3 regions of the Psychrobacillus sp. NPDC093200 genome follow, and region 2 is predicted to be linked to each of the others. Evidence: riboswitches for the same ligand, from Rfam matches in the RefSeq annotation. Region 2 holds a riboswitch; each other region holds the start of a gene.
The links. Region 2 has a riboswitch for lysine ahead of ACQKNZ_RS08770 (aspartate kinase). Riboswitches for the same ligand answer to the same signal wherever they lie in the genome.

Region 1: another riboswitch for lysine. It lies ahead of ACQKNZ_RS13770 (Na+/H+ antiporter NhaC family protein); the one in region 2 lies ahead of ACQKNZ_RS08770 (aspartate kinase).
Region 3: another riboswitch for lysine. It lies ahead of ACQKNZ_RS17480 (transporter substrate-binding domain-containing protein); the one in region 2 lies ahead of ACQKNZ_RS08770 (aspartate kinase).

Annotation. Positions count from the first base shown of each region.
Region 1 covers NZ_JBNNVC010000003.1:42,348-48,589, reverse strand. The annotation lists gene ACQKNZ_RS13785 (sulfite exporter TauE/SafE family protein) at 1-298, shown strand, start outside; gene ACQKNZ_RS13780 (bifunctional UDP-sugar hydrolase/5'-nucleotidase) at 344-1,717, shown strand; gene yunB (sporulation protein YunB) at 1,760-2,530, shown strand; lysine riboswitch at 2,581-2,763, shown strand; gene ACQKNZ_RS13770 (Na+/H+ antiporter NhaC family protein) at 2,848-4,410, shown strand; gene lipA (lipoyl synthase) at 4,505-5,440, shown strand; gene ACQKNZ_RS13760 (YutD family protein) at 5,455-5,796, shown strand; gene ACQKNZ_RS13755 (DUF3055 domain-containing protein) at 5,844-6,110, opposite strand; gene ACQKNZ_RS13750 (DUF86 domain-containing protein) at 6,196-6,242, shown strand, end outside.
Region 2 covers NZ_JBNNVC010000002.1:229,915-236,156, forward strand. The annotation lists gene trxA (thioredoxin) at 1-284, shown strand, start outside; gene uvrC (excinuclease ABC subunit UvrC) at 337-2,127, shown strand; lysine riboswitch at 2,171-2,346, shown strand; gene ACQKNZ_RS08770 (aspartate kinase) at 2,451-3,671, shown strand; gene ACQKNZ_RS08775 (YslB family protein) at 3,733-4,146, opposite strand; gene ACQKNZ_RS08780 (succinate dehydrogenase cytochrome b558 subunit) at 4,438-5,049, shown strand; gene sdhA (succinate dehydrogenase flavoprotein subunit) at 5,096-6,242, shown strand, end outside.
Region 3 covers NZ_JBNNVC010000005.1:133,560-139,801, reverse strand. The annotation lists gene ACQKNZ_RS17500 (transcriptional regulator SplA domain-containing protein) at 39-260, shown strand; gene splB (spore photoproduct lyase) at 275-1,303, shown strand; gene pgeF (peptidoglycan editing factor PgeF) at 1,583-2,344, opposite strand; gene safA (SafA/ExsA family spore coat assembly protein) at 2,645-3,250, shown strand; lysine riboswitch at 4,148-4,330, shown strand; gene ACQKNZ_RS17480 (transporter substrate-binding domain-containing protein) at 4,458-5,294, shown strand; gene ACQKNZ_RS17475 (amino acid ABC transporter permease) at 5,406-6,167, shown strand; gene ACQKNZ_RS17470 (ATP-binding cassette domain-containing protein) at 6,185-6,242, shown strand, end outside.

The DNA.
Region 1 (6,242 bases), on a different contig from region 2:
CGGTGGAGGATCGATGATTGTACCTGCTATGATTTTGTTATTTCTTTTTCCTCCACATGTTGCAGTGGGTACTTCCATGTTTATGGTGTTTTTATCGTCTATTGTCAATTCGGCAACCCATATATCATTAGGAAATGTTCCATGGCTATATACCATACCCGTTATCCCTGCTGCATATATTGGTGCGAAGATTGGTGCAAAGCTGAACAAAAAGTTGAACTCGGAAACACTAGTAACTGCCTTACGGATAGTGTTACTGTTACTTGGAATCCGCTCCATTATTGATGGGCTATTTTAAAAGAAAATTATAAAATGGTTAAAACATATGAAAGAGGTGGAGAGGGTGAAAGAAACGATTTATATTTATCATACAAATGACTTGCACAGTCATTTGGAAAATTGGCCTTCAATCCATCACTTTCTTTCAAATAAAAGAAAGATGCATGAAAAGAAGGATTCCTATCTTATTTTAGATATTGGGGATCACGTGGATCGCTCCAATATTTATACAGAAGGAACTCTGGGGAAGGGCAATGTAAAGCTTTTAAACGAGGCAAAGTATGACTATGTGACAATTGGTAATAACGAAGGGATAACGCTTAGTCATGAGGAATTAGACTCTTTATATACAGAAGCAAATTTTGAAGTAATTGTTTCAAATTTTACTAACTTGGATGGAGAGATTCCTAATTGGGTAAAGCCTTACAAAATTCATCAAACCCCCTCTGGCATTAAAATTGGAATTGTTGCTGCCACGGCAGATTATGGCGTTTACTATGAAAAACTTGGCTGGCATGTACAGGACCCTATACCACGATTAAAAAATGTGTGTAAGGAAATTTCCTCACAAGTAGATATTCTAATATGTATGTCACATTTGGGAAAATCACAGGATGAAATTCTGATTGAACAAATACCCTCATTGGATCTTATTTTAGGCGCTCACACCCATCATTTGTTCGAGGAGGGGAAATGGTTAGGGAACACTTTGCAGGCTGCTACAGGCAAATTTGGTATGTATATTGGACGTGTAATATTAGAATTTGATCATATTAGCAAGAAGATTGTTTCAAAAGAGGCTAAGGTATATCCGACCGACGAGCTACCCGTACCTGAATATGCAAGCAAACTCCAAAGTCGTTGGGAGTATGAAGGAAAAGCCCAGCTTTCTCATACTGTATTTAATAATCCAGTAAAGCTTGAAAAAGAATGGTTTCATGAATCTGAGCTCGCTAAATTTTTTGGGAAAGGGTTGCTCGAATATACAGGTGCTGATTGTGCAATGTTCCCAGCGGGTATATTTTTAAAAGATTTACCAGAGGGACCTGTAACTGCTGGAGACTTACATCAATGTCTTCCACATCCTATTAATCCTTGTATCATTACATTAAGTGGAGCAGATTTGCTAGAGATCATTGAGCAATCAAAAAATGATAAATGGCCTCACCTCGAAGTAAAAGGACTAGGCTTTCGTGGTAAATTCTTAGGTAATGTATTATTTGAACAAATAGTTGAAAGAGAAGATGGTGTTATCTTCATACAGGGAAGTCCGTTACTTATCCAGGACACCTACCGGCTGGCAACTTTGGATATGTTCACATTTGGATATTTCTTTCCTTCCTTTAAAACAGCAAAAAAACAATATATTATGCCAGAAACGATTCGAGACGTTGTGAAATGGTACGGAATAAAGGAAGAGCATAAGTGCAGGGCATAAAAGACCTTCTTGTTACATAAAAGTAATGAGGAGGTTTTTTCGTTGTTTTATCGAAAAAAGAAGAAACGTTTTATATTTTTTAGCACTCAACGTAAATTAGCTATCTTTTTGACATGCTTTCTCTTGTCGGTAGCTTGGGTGTTTTATTACATAAATGCCCAACTGACTCCAACTTATTTAGATTATGCAGAAGTACAAACTAATAAGATTGCCTCTATGGTAATTAGTAAAGCGATTAATTCACGTACGGCAAATGTGTTAGACGTAAACGATATTATTGAAGAAGTTCCTTCAGATAGTAAAAATATGGTGACGACTAAGTTTAATACGGAGATTATCAACCGAGTACTTTCTGATACAAATAGTTTAGTGCAATCTCATTTGGAACAGGCAGAAAAAGGAAATCTTTCTAGTCTTCCCTACTTGGATGATATTGAATATGATAAACATACAATGGAAGATCAAGGTGGGGTAGTATTCTTTGTGCCGATGGGGCAGGCTACAAATATACCTCTAATCGGAAACTTAGGGCCTAAAATCCCAATTCGTTTCCATGTAATAGGTAATGTTCAGTCCAATGTAGTGCCGACCATAACAGAGTTTGGGATAAATAATGCTTATGTAGAAATTAGTATCCATATTAAAGTAAATGTACAAATCATTGTGCCACTTGCGAGCAAAATGAGTGTAGTTGAACAAAATATCCCTGTTGCAATGGGCTTAGTACAGGGACAGGTGCCTCATATTTATACCGGAGGAGATGGGTCTGCTGCTCCATCAGTGGAGGTACCAATACCATTGCCGGAAGATTAAAAAAAAGGCGGTTTTTATAAAAGCCTGTTAGAATAGAAAGAAATGAATAATGAATAGGTAGAGGCTGCGAGGCTTAAGAGTAATTTACAGGAGGTTGACACCGTTGATCGTAGATGAAAGGAAGCTTTGCCGAAGCTAAGTATTAATAGTCATAGGATACTTAGTTGGGGTTATTTTGAATAAAAATAACACTGTCATTTATACTTAAGTATAGATGGGGAGCTACAAATGAAGTAAGTATTTAACTTATAGTTCATAATCAAGCCAACCTATATATATTTATAGGTTGGCTTTTCGATTTTTAAGGAGGAACAGTTTTGGAGAATACTATTTTTTCGTTAGTGCCACCATTATTGGCAATTATTATGGTTTTAGTGACTAAAAGAGTTTTACTTTCATTGGGAGCGGGGATTCTTTCCGCCGCATTACTTGTAGAGAATTTTAACCCAGTACAATCTTTTCTTTTATTATGGGACTCATTTAAAGTATCCTTTTGGGATGGTGGGTTAAACGTATATAACATATATATTTTAGCTTTTATATTATTATTAGGAGTAGTAACAGCTTTCGTTAGTCTTTCCGGTGGTAGCACAGCATTTGCTGCTTGGGCTATCAAAAGAATCAAAACAAAAAGAGGATCTAAACTTTTAACTGCTTTTTTGGGGATTATCATTTTTGTGGATGATTATTTTAATGCATTAGCAGTTGGGCAAATCGCTAGACCTATTACAGACTCTCATAAAGTTTCTCGTGCAAAGCTTGCTTATTTTATCGATTCCACCTCTGCACCAGTTTGTGTAGTGTCTCCAGTCTCTAGTTGGGGAGCTTTCCTAATCAGTCAGCTTGGTGTAATTTTTGCTACACATGCGGTGACTGATTATACACCGCTGGAGGCATTTGTGTTAATGGCACCGATGAACTTCTATGTAATCGCAACATTAGCATTGGTCTTTTTTACAGCATGGACTGACTTTGATTTGTTTGAGATGAAAAAGCATGAAAGACGAGCGATGGATACAGGCGTACTTTTTGACCCGGAGAAAACAAATCCTGGAGATTTAGAGGGTGATTTCCCGGAAAATAATTATGGTAAGGTGATTGATTTATTACTTCCTATTATTTCTTTAGTGGTTGTCACTTTAGGAAGTATGTTTTGGACGGGTTATAGCCTTTCAGGAAAAGTTTTAGACATTTTTATAATCTTTGAACATACAGATGTACCTCTTTCGTTATTTATAGGGGGACTGACAGCTAGTATAATCGCAATGATTTTATATATACGCCAATTTAAAACGAACCCAGAGGCAAACATGACTTACGTGTGGAAAGCCATATGCACAGGTGTTAAATCTATGCTTCCAGCTATTTTGATATTAGTGTTTGCTTGGTCGTTGTCTTATTTAATCACAGCTTTAGAAACTGGAGCATTTTTAGCTACTTTAGTTACGGAAAACAATGTACCAGTAGGTGTGATACCTGTATTAATGTTCGTGTTAACAGCATTTATGGCTTTTGCAACTGGATCATCTTGGGGTTCTTTTGGAATCTTACTTCCTATTGGAGCGAGTATCATCATGGCGATTGAGCCTCAATTATTGCTTCCAGTCTTAGCTGCTGTTTTAGCAGGAGCAGTTTTTGGAGACCATTGCTCACCAATCTCCGATACGACTATTATGTCTGCCACAGGAGCAGGTGTTAATGTAATTGACCACGTAATGACTCAGCTGCCCTATGCTATTATTAGCGCAATTATTGCAGCAGTAGGTTACTTGGTACTAGGCTTAACAAGCTCTGTCTTGATAGGGTTAATAACAGTTATAATTATAATTGTTTTGTTGTTTGCCTTTTGGTCGATTAGAAGCAAAAGAGTGGTTCAATAGTTCTGCCCGTTGATTTTAGAAGGTTGTTTGAATTCTAATAATATGGTACATTGACATCAGTAAAGTCAGATTAATGGGAATGGGGTATGGAATCGTGACAGCGTGTAAACCACCAAAAGAACAGCATGAACGCAAGCCTGACTGGCTAAAAATAAAGTTAAATACCAATGAGGATTATAAAGGCTTAAAAAAATTAATGCGTGAAAATAATTTAAATACAGTTTGTGAAGAAGCAAGATGTCCAAACATTCATGAATGCTGGGGATCGCGACGTACTGCGACATTCATGATTTTAGGAGCTGTGTGTACAAGAGCTTGTCGTTTTTGTGCTGTAAAGACAGGTCTTCCTAACGAGTTAGACTTAGCAGAACCAGAGCGAGTAGCAGATTCAGTTGTCATTATGAATCTAAAACACGTAGTTGTAACAGCGGTAGCCCGTGATGATTTAAAGGATGGTGGTTCGGAGGTCTTTGCAGAGACAATTCGAGCAATTCGTCGAAAAAATCCTTTTACAACTATTGAAGTATTGCCCTCAGATATGGGTGGTATTGAGCAAAACATTCGTAATATAATGGATGCTAAGCCGGATATTCTAAATCATAATATTGAAACAGTACGACGTTTAACTCCAAGAGTTAGAGCGCGTGCTCAATATGACCGATCTTTAGAGTTATTAAAACGTGCTAAGGAAATGCAACCGACTATTCCTACGAAGTCTTCGTTAATGCTAGGTCTAGGGGAAACATTTGAAGAAATTATAGAGGTTATGGATGATTTACGTGCTCACGATGTAGATATCATGACTATTGGCCAATACTTACAACCAACAAAAAAACATCTTAAAGTACAAAAATATTATTCACCAGCTGAGTTTGGAGAATTACGTAAAATTGCCATGAGCAAGGGCTTCTCTCATTGTGAGGCAGGACCACTAGTTAGAAGTAGTTATCATGCGGATGAACAGGTAAATGCAGCAGCGAAGCAACGACAACTGCAAGGTGAGGAATTACTAGCTATTCAAAATAGCTAATGGATGGTGAGCGAATGATTATTGCTGAAGGTTTCACTTATGAAGTGATTGAGGATTTTCGAGAGGCTTTTAAAGAAGAAGCATTTATAGAGCGTTATAGTGAGATTTTAACGAAGTATGATTATATAATGGGCGACTGGGGCTACGGTCAGCTTCGTCTAAAGGGCTTTTTCGAGGATCGAAATCATAAAGCAACATTTGATACGAAAATTAGCACTATGAAGGATTACTTATACGAGTATTGTAACTTTGGGTGTGCTTACTTTATTGTTAAAAAAACAGGGGTAGCACCAAAAACGGTCCCACTCGAACTAGTAAAAGATAAGAAAGAAAACCTTGAGCAAGATCAATTATGATCTGCTCAAGGTTTTTCTTTTTATAAAAATCTATACAATATTCCACTTTAGCTCAGTAATTCTCTTAGATAATCTCTTAGCTCCGTTGCTTCAGCTTCAGATCTATTAAAAACATGCTCTAAGTAGCCAGGTTCTTCCACATCATCCGACCCAATAATAGCTGATCGATTGTATTGAATGTCCATCACAAGTACCTTACCGAAAAATCGAGAACTCTGGACAATTGCTAAATCATATCGCTGGCTTTCTCCAGTAAATCCAACGAATCTTGTTTTTGTATCTTCGACGTCATCATACAAGAAAAATCGTTCCACCCTTGACACTCCTTCCTTACCTATGAATTATGGTACTATAGAATAGAACTATATATCAACTGACCAAGAATTAGGAGGCTGTACAATGTATTTTGTGGACCGTAAAAGTATTGCAATGACATTGAAGCATAT
Region 2 (6,242 bases):
TCTCACAAGAAGTTGAAAAAGGATTAGTATTAGTAGATTTTTGGGCAACATGGTGCGGACCATGTAAAATGATTGCTCCAGTTCTAGAAGAAATGGATGCTGAAATGAGCGAGAAAGTTAAAATCGTTAAAGTTGACGTAGATGAGAACCAAGCGACTGCAAGTCAATTCGGTATCATGTCAATCCCAACATTAGTGTTATTTAAAGATGGTCAGCCAGTAGACAAAGCTGTTGGTTTCCAACCAAAAGAAGCACTAGTTCAATTCGTTGAGAAAAACGCATAATAATAAAAACCGGGTCCTCTAAGGCGCCCGGTTTTTTTAAACAGGTGATGAGATGAACGAACTAATTCAACAGAAATGTGCAATCCTACCAGATCAACCGGGCTGTTATTTGATGAAGGATCGAAAAGGCACTATTATATATGTAGGAAAAGCAAAAGTATTAAAAAATCGTGTAAGATCTTATTTTACCGGTTCACATGATGGAAAAACTCAAAGATTAGTACAAGAGATAGTGGACTTCGAATATATCGTTACATCGTCTGAGCTAGAGGCATTGATCTTGGAGCTCCATTTGATCAAAAAGCATGATCCAAAATACAATATCATGCTCAAGGACGATAAGACGTACCCATATATAAAAATTACAGGGGAAAAGAACCCAAAGCTAATTATTACAAGACAAGTAAAAAAGGACAAAGGGAAATATTTTGGACCCTATCCAAATTCCCATTCTGCCCATGAAACGAAAAAGCTGCTGGATAGACTATATCCATTAAGAAAGTGTCAAAAGCTACCTAGTCAAGTTTGTCTTTACTATCATATTGGTCAGTGCTTAGCTCCATGTGTAAAGGAAATTGATGAACCAACATACACAGAAATAATTCACGAAATCTCTAGTTTCCTTAATGGTGGACATGGAAAGGTCAAGAAAGAACTGACAGAAAAAATGAATGCTGCAGCGGAACAGCTTGAGTTTGAACGAGCTAAGGAATACCGCGATCAAATTGCCCACATTGATCAAGTTATGGAAAAACAAAAAATGACGATGAATGATTTCACGAACCGTGATATTTTCGGATATTCAGTAGACAAAGGGTGGATGTGCGTCCAAGTCTTTTTTGTGCGCCAAGGTAAACTGATAGAAAGAGATGTGTCGCTATTCCCGATGTATCGTGACCCGGAGGAAGAGTTTCTTACGTTTCTAGGCCAGTTTTATGCCAAACCTGAACACATCAAGCCAAAGGAAATATTCGTCCCAAATACTACCGATTTGGATTTGGCGTCTGAGCTGCTGCAAATGAAGGTCATTATTCCACAAAAGGGAGCAAAAAAGAACTTAGTAGATCTGGCTCAAAAAAATGCTTCAATTGCATTGAAAGAAAAATTTCACTTAATCGAACGTCAAGAGGAGCGGACAGTTGGGGCTGTAGAGGAATTAGGTCAATTGATGGGAATTAGCATGCCAAGCAGAATCGAAGCATTTGATAATTCACATATCCATGGGACAGATGCAGTTTCAGCCATGGTAGTTTTTGTTGATGGCAGAGCATATAAAAAAGATTATCGTAAATATAAAACTAGAACAGCAGCCAAGCATGATGACTATGGAGCGATGCGCGAGGTTGTTCGAAGAAGATACACAAGAGTACTAAAAGAAAGACTGCCACTTCCTGACCTTATCATTATTGATGGTGGTAAAGGACAAATAGAGGCTGCTCGCGAAATTATTGAAGATGAATTGGGCTTAGATATACCTATTGCAGGACTAGCCAAGGATACGAAACACCAAACTTCTTCTTTGCTTTATGGTGATCCCTTAATGATTATACCTATGAAGCGAACTAGCGAGGCATTCTATTTATTACAAAGGATTCAAGATGAGGTCCATCGTTTTGCTATCACATTCCATCGTCAACAAAGAGGGAAGCATACTATTGCTTCTTCATTAGATGGAATAGAAGGAATCGGACCAAAGCGAAAAAAACTACTACTCAAGCATTTTGGCTCCGTTAAACGAATGCAAGCTGCATCTAAGGAAGAGTTAATCGAATCTGGGCTTCCTAGTAAATTAGCAGATAATCTAATTGCTCATTTTCAGAAAAATTTATTGTCTTCTGAATAATCTTGTGTTATCTTTAAAACAATTTAATATTCACTATTCAAACAGTGAAGATAGAGGTGCGAATTGCAATAGTACTAATCATGAGGATGAAAGATCCATTGAGGGGTTAGGAAAGGGTTGTTCGCCGAAATATAGAAAAGCTTTTCCTTTTCTATGTTGGTTCTGTATTTAAGAGATGCAGGATTGTCAGAATATATATTCTGGAGGGCTATCTCACATGGGCAATTGTTTTTTGACCGTGTATGAGAAGAGTTAGCTTTCCGCAATCTTGTGGAAAGCTTTTTTTATTGTATCCTGACAGAGACAAAAGGGGAGATAGGTTAATGAGTAAAATTGTTATGAAATTTGGCGGAACTTCTGTAGGCACTCTCGACAAAATAACGAATATCGCAAAAAGGATTCAAAATGAAAAAGAAAAAGGCCACGATATTGTAGTAGTTGTTTCTGCAATGGGTAAAACAACTGATGATTTAAATTTGTTGGCAAGTAAAATCACCGATAGTCCTGTAAAAAGAGAGATGGATATGTTGTTGTCAACAGGGGAACAAGTGACGATGTCCTTGCTTGCAATACAATTGAACTCACTTGGTGTGGAAGCCCTATCTCTCACAGGTTGGCAAGCAGGCATCCAAACAGACGATGTACATAGAAATGCGAAAATCAGTCAACTAAATGGCAACAAGATAAATGAATATCTTGATGGTAATCAAGTAGTAATTGTCGCAGGATTTCAAGGGATTTCTTTGGAGGGGGAAATCACTACCTTAGGAAGAGGAGGATCAGATACTACTGCCGTCGCTATTGCAGCTGCGATAGATGCAGAAATATGTGATATTTACACAGACGTAGATGGCATTTATACTTCAGATCCTCGTTATATATTAGATGCTAGAAAACTAGAGCAGTTGGAATATGATGAGATGTTAGAGTTAGCCAATTTAGGCGCTGGAGTATTGCACCCCCGAGCAGTGGAGTTTGCAAAAAATTATAAAATACCACTTAGAGTACGATCAAGCTATGAAGAAACAGAAGGAACAATTTTAAAGGAGGAAGTAGATGTGGAAAAAAATTTAGTAGTACGTGGGGTAGCGTTTGAATCAGATATAGTACGTTTGACTATAGAGTATGAAGTGCCTTTTAATGGTTCGCTAGCTTCCATTTTCACTACACTCGCTAATAATAATATAGACGTAGACATTATTGTCCAATCAATCGTTGAGGGCATTAAGCCAACAGTTTCGTTCTCTATCAAAAAGGAATCACTTTCAGAAGCAATTGAGGTTTTAGAAACAAATAAAAAAACTTTAGGTTTTACTTTTGCTGATTTTGAGGTTGGCCTAGCTAAAGTATCGATAGTAGGATCGGGAATGGTATCTAATCCAGGTGTTGCTGCCCAAATGTTTGACCGTCTTAGTAGGGAGAACATACCTGTCAAAATGGTAAGCACCTCAGAGATTAAAGTTTCTGTAGTAGTACCTCAGGGGAATATGATCCAAGCTGCTAATGCCCTTCATAATGAATTTGAATTGGCTATCAGCCGATAATTCTATATTTAAAGAGGATTGTCGTTTTACCTACAATCCTCTTTTTTGTATACATGCTGTTTTATCGCGAACTTTTTAAATCCCATTTTATATGAAAAGTGACCATTCCAGTTTTTTTGACAAGCTCATCATAGCACTCGGTCTCATAGCCGCCAATTTTTTGTTGCTGCTCCGCAAGAAAACCTGCCTCTAGTCTATGACTTCTGTTAATCCCACTTTGAGGCAAATTAAAGGTTTCTAATATGTAATGAGCCGAATCCTTCGAAGTTTTTTCTAATTCAAGCTTTCCCCAACCAGCTTCTTGGAAGAAAGAGATGGCTTCTTCCATTGAATAGAGAGGAAATTTACGAGCGAGGTCTTTACCTGCCCAGTATAAAATATCTTTTTCATGTTTTCCGAGAATAGAAGCAAGCACGTGATCTCTTATTATTTCGTATCCAAAGGAAGTTACATGTGAATGTTCTTTTTCATTCAAGTAGCAACCCTTCTTTCTAAAAGAAAATGTAAATAAAAAACTATGAATCTATTTTAACATAAAATTTTTCTCGGGGATGGAATACTTTGTGAAAAGTTAATCTAATCATTATAGGGAAATGTGTCTGAAAGATGAATAAAATAAAGAAACATACCTTGACGCTCCAAAATGATGAGAGTACAATGGATATGTCATAAATTCGTAACAAGAAGGTGTGAACATGTGATGATTTATTGTTCTATTACAATAATTTAATCATCGCTAATTGGAAATCTGAGGGGGGTTACTGTTTTGTCGAAAGATCGCGAATTTTACATGCGTCGATTACATTCTTTACTAGGGATTATTCCAGTCGGATTATTTTTGACGCAACATTTAGTAGTTAACCATTTTGCTACAAGAGGAGAAGAGGCTTTTAACAAAGCTACTCATTTTATGGAAAGCCTTCCATTTGTGCTATTGCTGGAAATTTTCGTAATTTATATTCCTTTATTATTCCATGCATTTTATGGTATCTATATTGCATTTACTGTTAAGTATAATCCAAATAGATATGGCACATTAAGAAACTGGTTATTTATTTTACAACGATTCACAGGTATTTTCCTAGTGGTGTTTATTGCATGGCACATTTTTGAAACACGTTTCCAAAAAGCAATTGGTGCAAAAGAAGTTAACTTCAATATGATGAATGAAATCTTATCGAATCCTTGGATGTTAGCGTTTTATATTGTTGGGGTAGTTTCAGCTACATTCCACTTAGCTAACGGTATTTGGTCATTCCTTATAAGCTGGGGAATTACACAATCACCAAAATCTCAAAGAATTTCAACTTATGTAACATTAGTAATCTTCTTAGCGTTATCTGTAGTTGGTGTACAAGCACTTTTAGCATTCGTATAAGACCCTTCTACACCTAAGCTACTATAAATTTAAGGAGTGAAATAGCATGGCAAAAAGTAAACTTATTGTTGTCGGCGGTGGATTAGCTGGCTTAATGGCAACAATGAAAGCTGCTGAAGAAGGCACACAAGTAGATCTATTCTCATTAGTTCCTGTTAAACGCTCACACTCTGTTTGTGCTCAAGGCGGTATTAACGGAGCTGTAAATACAAAAGGTGAAGGTGATTCACCTGCAGTGCATTTAGATGATACTGTATATGGTGGAGACTTTTTAGCAAACCAACCCCCAGTTAAGGCAATGGCTGATGCCGCTCCAGGAATCATCCATTTATTTGACCGTATGGGTGTTATGTTCAACCGTACTCCAGAGGGCTTATTGGACTTCCGTCGTTTTGGAGGAACTTTAATGCACCGTACAGCATTTGCTGGTGCAACAACTGGTCAACAATTACTTTATGCGCTTGATGAGCAAGTTCGTCGTTATGAAGTAGAAGGATTAGTAACGAAGTACGAAGGCTGGGAATTCCTGGGTATTATAAAAGACCATGAAGGTACTTGTCGCGGTATTAAAGCGCAAAACCTTAACTCATCTGAAATCCGTGCTTTCCGTGGAGATGCAGTAATCATGGCAACAGGTGGACCTGGGATCATCTTCGGTAAAACAACTAACTCTATTATCAATACAGGCTCTGCAGCAAGTATCGTATATCAACAAGGAGCTTACTATGCAAACGGGGAATTCATTCAAATTCACCCAACTGCAATCCCTGGAGATGATAAACTACGTCTGATGTCAGAATCAGCTCGTGGTGAGGGTGGACGTATTTGGACATACAAAGACGGCAAACCATGGTACTTCCTAGAAGAGAAATATCCTGCATATGGTAACCTAGTACCACGTGATATTGCGACTCGTGAAATCTTTGATGTTTGTGTAAACCAAAAATTAGGTATTAATGGTGAAAACATGGTTTATCTAGATCTTTCACATAAGGACCCGCATGAATTAGACGTTAAACTTGGTGGAATTATTGAAATCTATGAGAAATTTACTGGGGACGATCCTCGTAAAGTTCCTATGAAAATTTTCCCAGCAGTTCACTATTCAATGGGTGGATTATGGGTAGATTACGATCAAATGACTAACATTCCTGGTCTATTCGCTGCTGGTGAATGTGACTATTCTCAACATG
Region 3 (6,242 bases), on a different contig from region 2:
ACCAAGCTAGGTGGAAAAGCTAGGAGTGAGAGAAGCAGATGGAAGATTATACAGCAGGTGATATTGTTTATATTTTTTACCGTAACCCACATATTCAAAGCGTAGCTAACATTCAATCGGCGGCAGTAGTAAACAACCCAGAAAACCCTGACGAATTGGCTGTTTTTGTTTATGAAACGTATTACCCTTTAACGACTGACATGGCTATTTATGCAAGCGCCTATGAAGCGGAACAAGCATATCGTCATTATTTTCAATAAGACGGAGGTTGGACATGAGAAAACCATTTACACCCCAGCTTGTATATTTTGAGCCAAAGGCGCTTGAATATCCTCTAGGTAGAGAGCTGAAAGAGAAATTTGAAAAGCTGGGAAAAGAAATTCACTATACGACTTCCCACAACCAAATACGAAACCTTCCAGGCGATAATGATTTTCAAAAATATCGTATTGCTAAGTCTACGCTAGTAGTTGGTATACGTAAGACATTGAAATTTGATTCCTCTAAGCCTTCAGCTGAATATGCAATTCCCTTCGCCACGGGATGTATGGGGCATTGTCATTATTGCTATTTACAGACGACGATGGGAAGCAAGCCGTATATTCGAACGTATGTAAATGTGGAGGAAATTCTCGGAGCAGCTGACAAGTATATTGAGGAACGTGCACCAGAAATCACAAGATTTGAAGCATCCTGTACTTCTGATATAGTGGGAATCGACCATCTTACACATACATTAAAAAGGGCAATTGAACATTTTGGTCAATCAGAATTTGGCAGGCTTAGATTTGTGACAAAGTTTCACTTTGTAGATCACTTATTGGACGCAAAGCATAATGGGAACACGAGATTTCGCTTTAGTGTGAATGCTGATTATGTGATTAAAAATTTCGAACCAGGTACTTCTCCATTGGATAAGCGTATTGAGGCAGCTGGGAAGGTTGCTAGAGCAGGCTACCCCTTGGGATTTATCGTAGCTCCAATTTACCTTCATGAAGGTTGGAAAGAAGGATATTATCATATGTTTGAAAGATTAGATGCTGAACTTCCAAAGGACGCCCGCGATAATATAACCTTTGAATTCATACAGCATCGCTTTACTAAACCAGCTAAAAAAGTAATCGAAAAAAACTATCCTATGACCAAGCTTGAGCTAGATGAAGAATCCAGAAGAATAAAGTGGGGAAAATATGGGATAGGGAAATATATTTATCAAAAAGAAGAAGAGGAAGATATTAAAGAACATCTCTACAGTTATATGGAAAAGTTTTTTCCTAATGCTAAATTTGAATATTTTACTTAAAAAGCAAATAGCCCGATTCCTCAAAAGGGGAATCAGGCTATTTTATAATTTATATGAAATAACCTTTTTTTATTAACCATTTTTCAACAAAAAGTAAAGCATTCTCTATACTATCGTTCTCAAATGGTGAAGTAATGTTAGTGTTCTCTAGTAGCTCCAAAAAAGATAGACTTCCCCCAGCCAAAAAGAAATTTAAAGTAATATATAAAGAAATTTTATTCAAATGGATGTCTTCAATAAAAAAAACACATCAGCTCAATTAGTGATGTGTTTTAAAGGTTATTTATTCCGCATGATAAAACTTAAATGTCTACCTGTATTTCTGTCTTCTCGATGAGAGAAACCACCAGGGTTTAAAAATGTGCATGTTCGATCGATTGAAATACGTTCAAGTGGAATACCAGCAAGCTCACATTGCTTTTGGACGGTGAGCTGGTTATCGATATGAAATTTACCAGTTTCATTTTTATAGTACATAAAGTCGTTCGCATAGCCTAAATCTTTAAACTTTTTATAGACATCTTCATCTACCTCAAATTTTTCTTGGCTAAGTGCAGAGCCGATTTGTACATGAAAGTCATTTGGATTACAGTGTTCGTGTTGTTTTAAATACTCAAACAGCTTCCTTGTAATTTCCTTGACCGTTCCTTGCCAGCCAGAGTGTACTACTCCCACCAGATTATTTTTTTCATTGTAGAAAATGACAGGGACGCAATCTGCTGTAAAACTACATAACAAAAGATCTGGTTCAAATGTATAAAGAGCATCTGTATCCTTAATGGCAGTATCTAACAGCCTTGCTCCACGCCCCTTATCAGCTGCAGTTACCTTATGGAAATTGGCGCTATGTGTCTGATTGGCGCAAACAAAATCATCCAAATCACATTGGAGTTGCTCCGCCAGTCTCTTACGATTTTCCAATATATTCTTTGGATTTTCACAAACGTGTAAAGCCATGTTATTCTCTTCTAAAGCAGTAACGTCTTTCATTGTCGTTCCTATGACAAAACGCTCGTTATTTAAATATTTCCTAATATTCATATAATCACCCACTTTTAATATAGTATAATCCTTGGTAGTTGTATAGGAGAGCAGAATGGTCAGTTCGAGTAAAGAAGGGATAATCGGAAAAGATTTTGTCTATAGAGGAATTTTCCTCCTTGAATATTTCAAAAATATTACCTTTAAACAAGCGTGAATTCGCTTAATAGCGAGCTTCGGTTCTCTATTCATTTCCTTTGTAATATACCTGTAAAATTGCATCCAATTATTAAGGGATGATTTCCATTCTTTTTTTAATTTACTATATTAGTAGAGTTAAAAAAGGAAAGGAAGATTAAATTGTTTAAAAAAATAAAAGTAGCAATTGTAGGACTACTAACACTAACGTTATTAATGCCTATCACTACATTTGCAGCTAATTCCTATACAGTAGTTTCAGGAGACTCTTTATGGAAAATTGCTGTGAAGACACAAACAGGTGTTTCAGAATTAATCAAGGAAAATCCTCAATTAGAAAATGCGGACCTTATTTATCCAGGTCAAAAAATCAATGTCCCTTCAAACGATTCTTATAGTATAGAACAAGAAGTAATTAAACTTGTAAATGTGGAAAGAGCAAACGCGGGTCTTTCAGCATTAAAATACGATTGGGAGCTTGGAAGAGTAGCGCAATATAAATCACAGGATATGCACGATAAAAACTATTTTAGTCACACTAGTCCTGTCTATGGAACTCCATTTACAATGATGAAGAATTTTGGTATAAGCTATAAATCTGCAGGAGAAAATATTGCTATGGGTCAAAAAACAGCCTCAGCAGTAGTAGATGCTTGGATGAACAGTGAAGGTCATAGGGCGAATATCTTAAACAAAAACTATACTCATATTGGTGTAGGTTATGTAAAAGACGGTAACTACTGGACACAAATGTTTATACAAAAATAAGTAAAAAGGGTGCAAATGAAGGTAGTAGCCAAGTCATTTGCGCTCTTTTTTTGCAGTTATCCGATAAGATGAGAAAAATGAAAAGCGTAAATGATAAATAGCTAAAGTTGCGCTTTAAACGAATTCTTTCTGTGGAGTATAGCGATAAGCCATACTGTCGCATGTAATGTGAAACCAGCTTATCTCATGTTTTTTTATAATATAAAGTTTCATGTGAAACATTTTTCTTCCCGTTCAAAATGGAAATTCTCCTAGAAAGGGGCTTCAACCAATCAACGAATGGTCTAAGAGATCCTAGAATGTATATGGAGGCTTTTAAAGCGGGCTTTATTTGATTGGAGCGGCAGGCGGCGACTCCGGTTGGATGAGTGAGACAGATAAGACATCACAAACGACAGTGATGGCTTATCCTCACCCCACGGAAAGCGTCCGTTGAGAGCGGAAATCAACCATCATTTGTTAATCAAATAGTCAAAGTGAAAAGTATTTTATTAATAGCTTTAAATAAATGAGTTAGTTTTATCTATATTCCTTTCTCTTTACTATAAAACTTATGATTGGAGCGGCAGGCGGCGCCTCTTGTGGGACGACTGAGACAGATAAGACCTCATAAAAGATGCGCAAGCGACGGTGATGGCTTATCGCTCCCCCTCGGAACCTATGCCCAAAGGGAAAAAGAAAAAGTCTGATAAAGTTGAAAATGCGTTTACTTTAGCAGACTTTTCTTAGCAATTCCTCGGATTATTAGCTTTTTTTAAAAATGGGTAATGAAATAATTCTAAAGAGATTACAATCTAATAATAGTAATATTTGGTTTAATCAATAGAACAGATGTTGACAGATGAAAATCTCTGTTGTAGACTATGAACAATAATTGAATATAACCTCGCTTTATAGAAGTGAGGTAGAGGCGCGATATTTAACAGTCCTTAGTGGAGCTTGAGTAGCTGTGATGCTAGGGAGAAGGAAATGTCGCCGAAGTTTGTAATAAACTCATTATTACATGCTGGGTCTGCAGTGAATAATTGCAGGACTGTCCGTTATAAACGTCCCGGTTTATAATGGTGTGCTATCTCATGGGGAAAAGTAGAGGATTTAGGGCAACCATACATATATGACCTGAGTCTATCTCAGGTCTTTTTTTGTACGGTTGTCCTTTTTGTATGCATGCATACATATACTAATTTAAAAAAGGAGATTAATAGAGATGAAAAAAAGTCTATTCACTTTAACATTATTATTATCAACCATTTTACTGCTTGCAGCTTGTGGAACAAAAGAGGAAGAAAGCGTTGGATCAGCTTCTGATCAAGATACTTTTACAGTAGGTTTAGAGGCAGGATATGCACCATTTAACTGGACTCAAATGGATGACAAAAATGGTGGCGTAAAAATTGACGGTAATGCAGAATATGCTGGTGGTTACGATGTAGAAATTGCTAAAAAAATAGCTGAGGGCTTAGGTAAAGAGCTCGTTGTTGTTAAAACGGAATGGGACGGTTTAGTTCCAGCCCTAACATCCGGCAAAATTGATGCAATTATTGCAGGGATGTCACCAACTGCAGAGCGTAAAAAAACAATTGATTTCTCCGAAAACTATTATACTTCCAACTTTGTTATGGTGGTAAAAAAGGGCGGGACATTTGAAAATGCTACCTCCATTCAAGACTTTAAGGGTGCGAAAATTACTGGCCAATTAAATACTTCTCACTACGGGGTTATTGACCAAATTGAAGGAGTAAAAAAACAACCGGCATCAGATAATTTCCCTGCAATGCGTGTGGCACTAGAATCTGGAATGATTGACGGCTATGTATCTGAACGTCCAGAAGGGATTAGTGCTTCATCAGCAAATGATAAATTTGTAATGATCGAATTTACAGAAGGATTCGTGGCAGATGAAGAGGAAACAGCCGTTGCAGTAGGATTGAAAAAGGAAAGTGACTTAACAGACAAAATCAATAAAATTTTAGCAGGAATCTCAGAAGAAGAGCGACAAGAAATTATGGACAATGCTATTTTAAATCAACCAGCTGCAGAATAAGCATATAACAACGGCTGCTACTATTTTGCAGCCGTTTCATTATTTACAGCATTTACTGACTTTCCTTGGAAAGTGTGTTTATGGGTCAGCTAGTATGTAAGGAGGAAGACTATGAGTTTAGAATGGATTATATCCATCATTACAAATAATTGGCCAATGTTTTTACGAGGAGCCGGAGTAACCCTCTTAATATCCATTATTGGAACTATCTTCGGAGCTATCATCGGTTTGCTGGCAGGAGTTATAAGAACTGTTCCTATGCCGGAAAAGGGGATTAAAAGATACTTTCTTAAGCTGGTTAACTTAATGCTCTCTATTTATATAGAGTTTTTCCGTGGCACACCAATGATAGTACAAGCAATGGTTATTTTTTACGGCTCCTCATTGGCCTTTGGCTTAGACATGGATCGTCTACTCGCTGCTATTTTCATTGTTTCTATAAACACGGGTGCTTATATGGCGGAGATTGTTCGAGGCGGAGTTATTTCCATAGACAAGGGTCAATTTGAAGCCTCTCAAGCAATAGGGATGACGCATATTCAAACGATGCTTCATATTGTGTTACCTCAAGTTATCCGCAATATACTTCCTGCAACAGGTAACCAATTTATCATTAATATTAAGGATACCTCTGTGTTGAATGTAATCGGAGTCACTGAGCTGTATTTCCAAACAAAATCAGTTGCAGGAAATAACTTTAGATATTTTGAGTCATTTTTTGTAGCTTGTATCTTGTATTTCATCATGACATTTGCTGTTACCTTGATATTACGTCATTTTGAGAAGAAATTGGATGGACCTGAAAACTATACAGTCATTGGTCAACCGATGCAAATGGCAGTCCTACCAAAAGGTCCACATGAAAATCAGTAAGCAAAGGAGGAGCAACTATGGAAAAAGTAATTGAAATTCAACATTTAAGCAAATCCTTTGGAGCACATGAAGTAT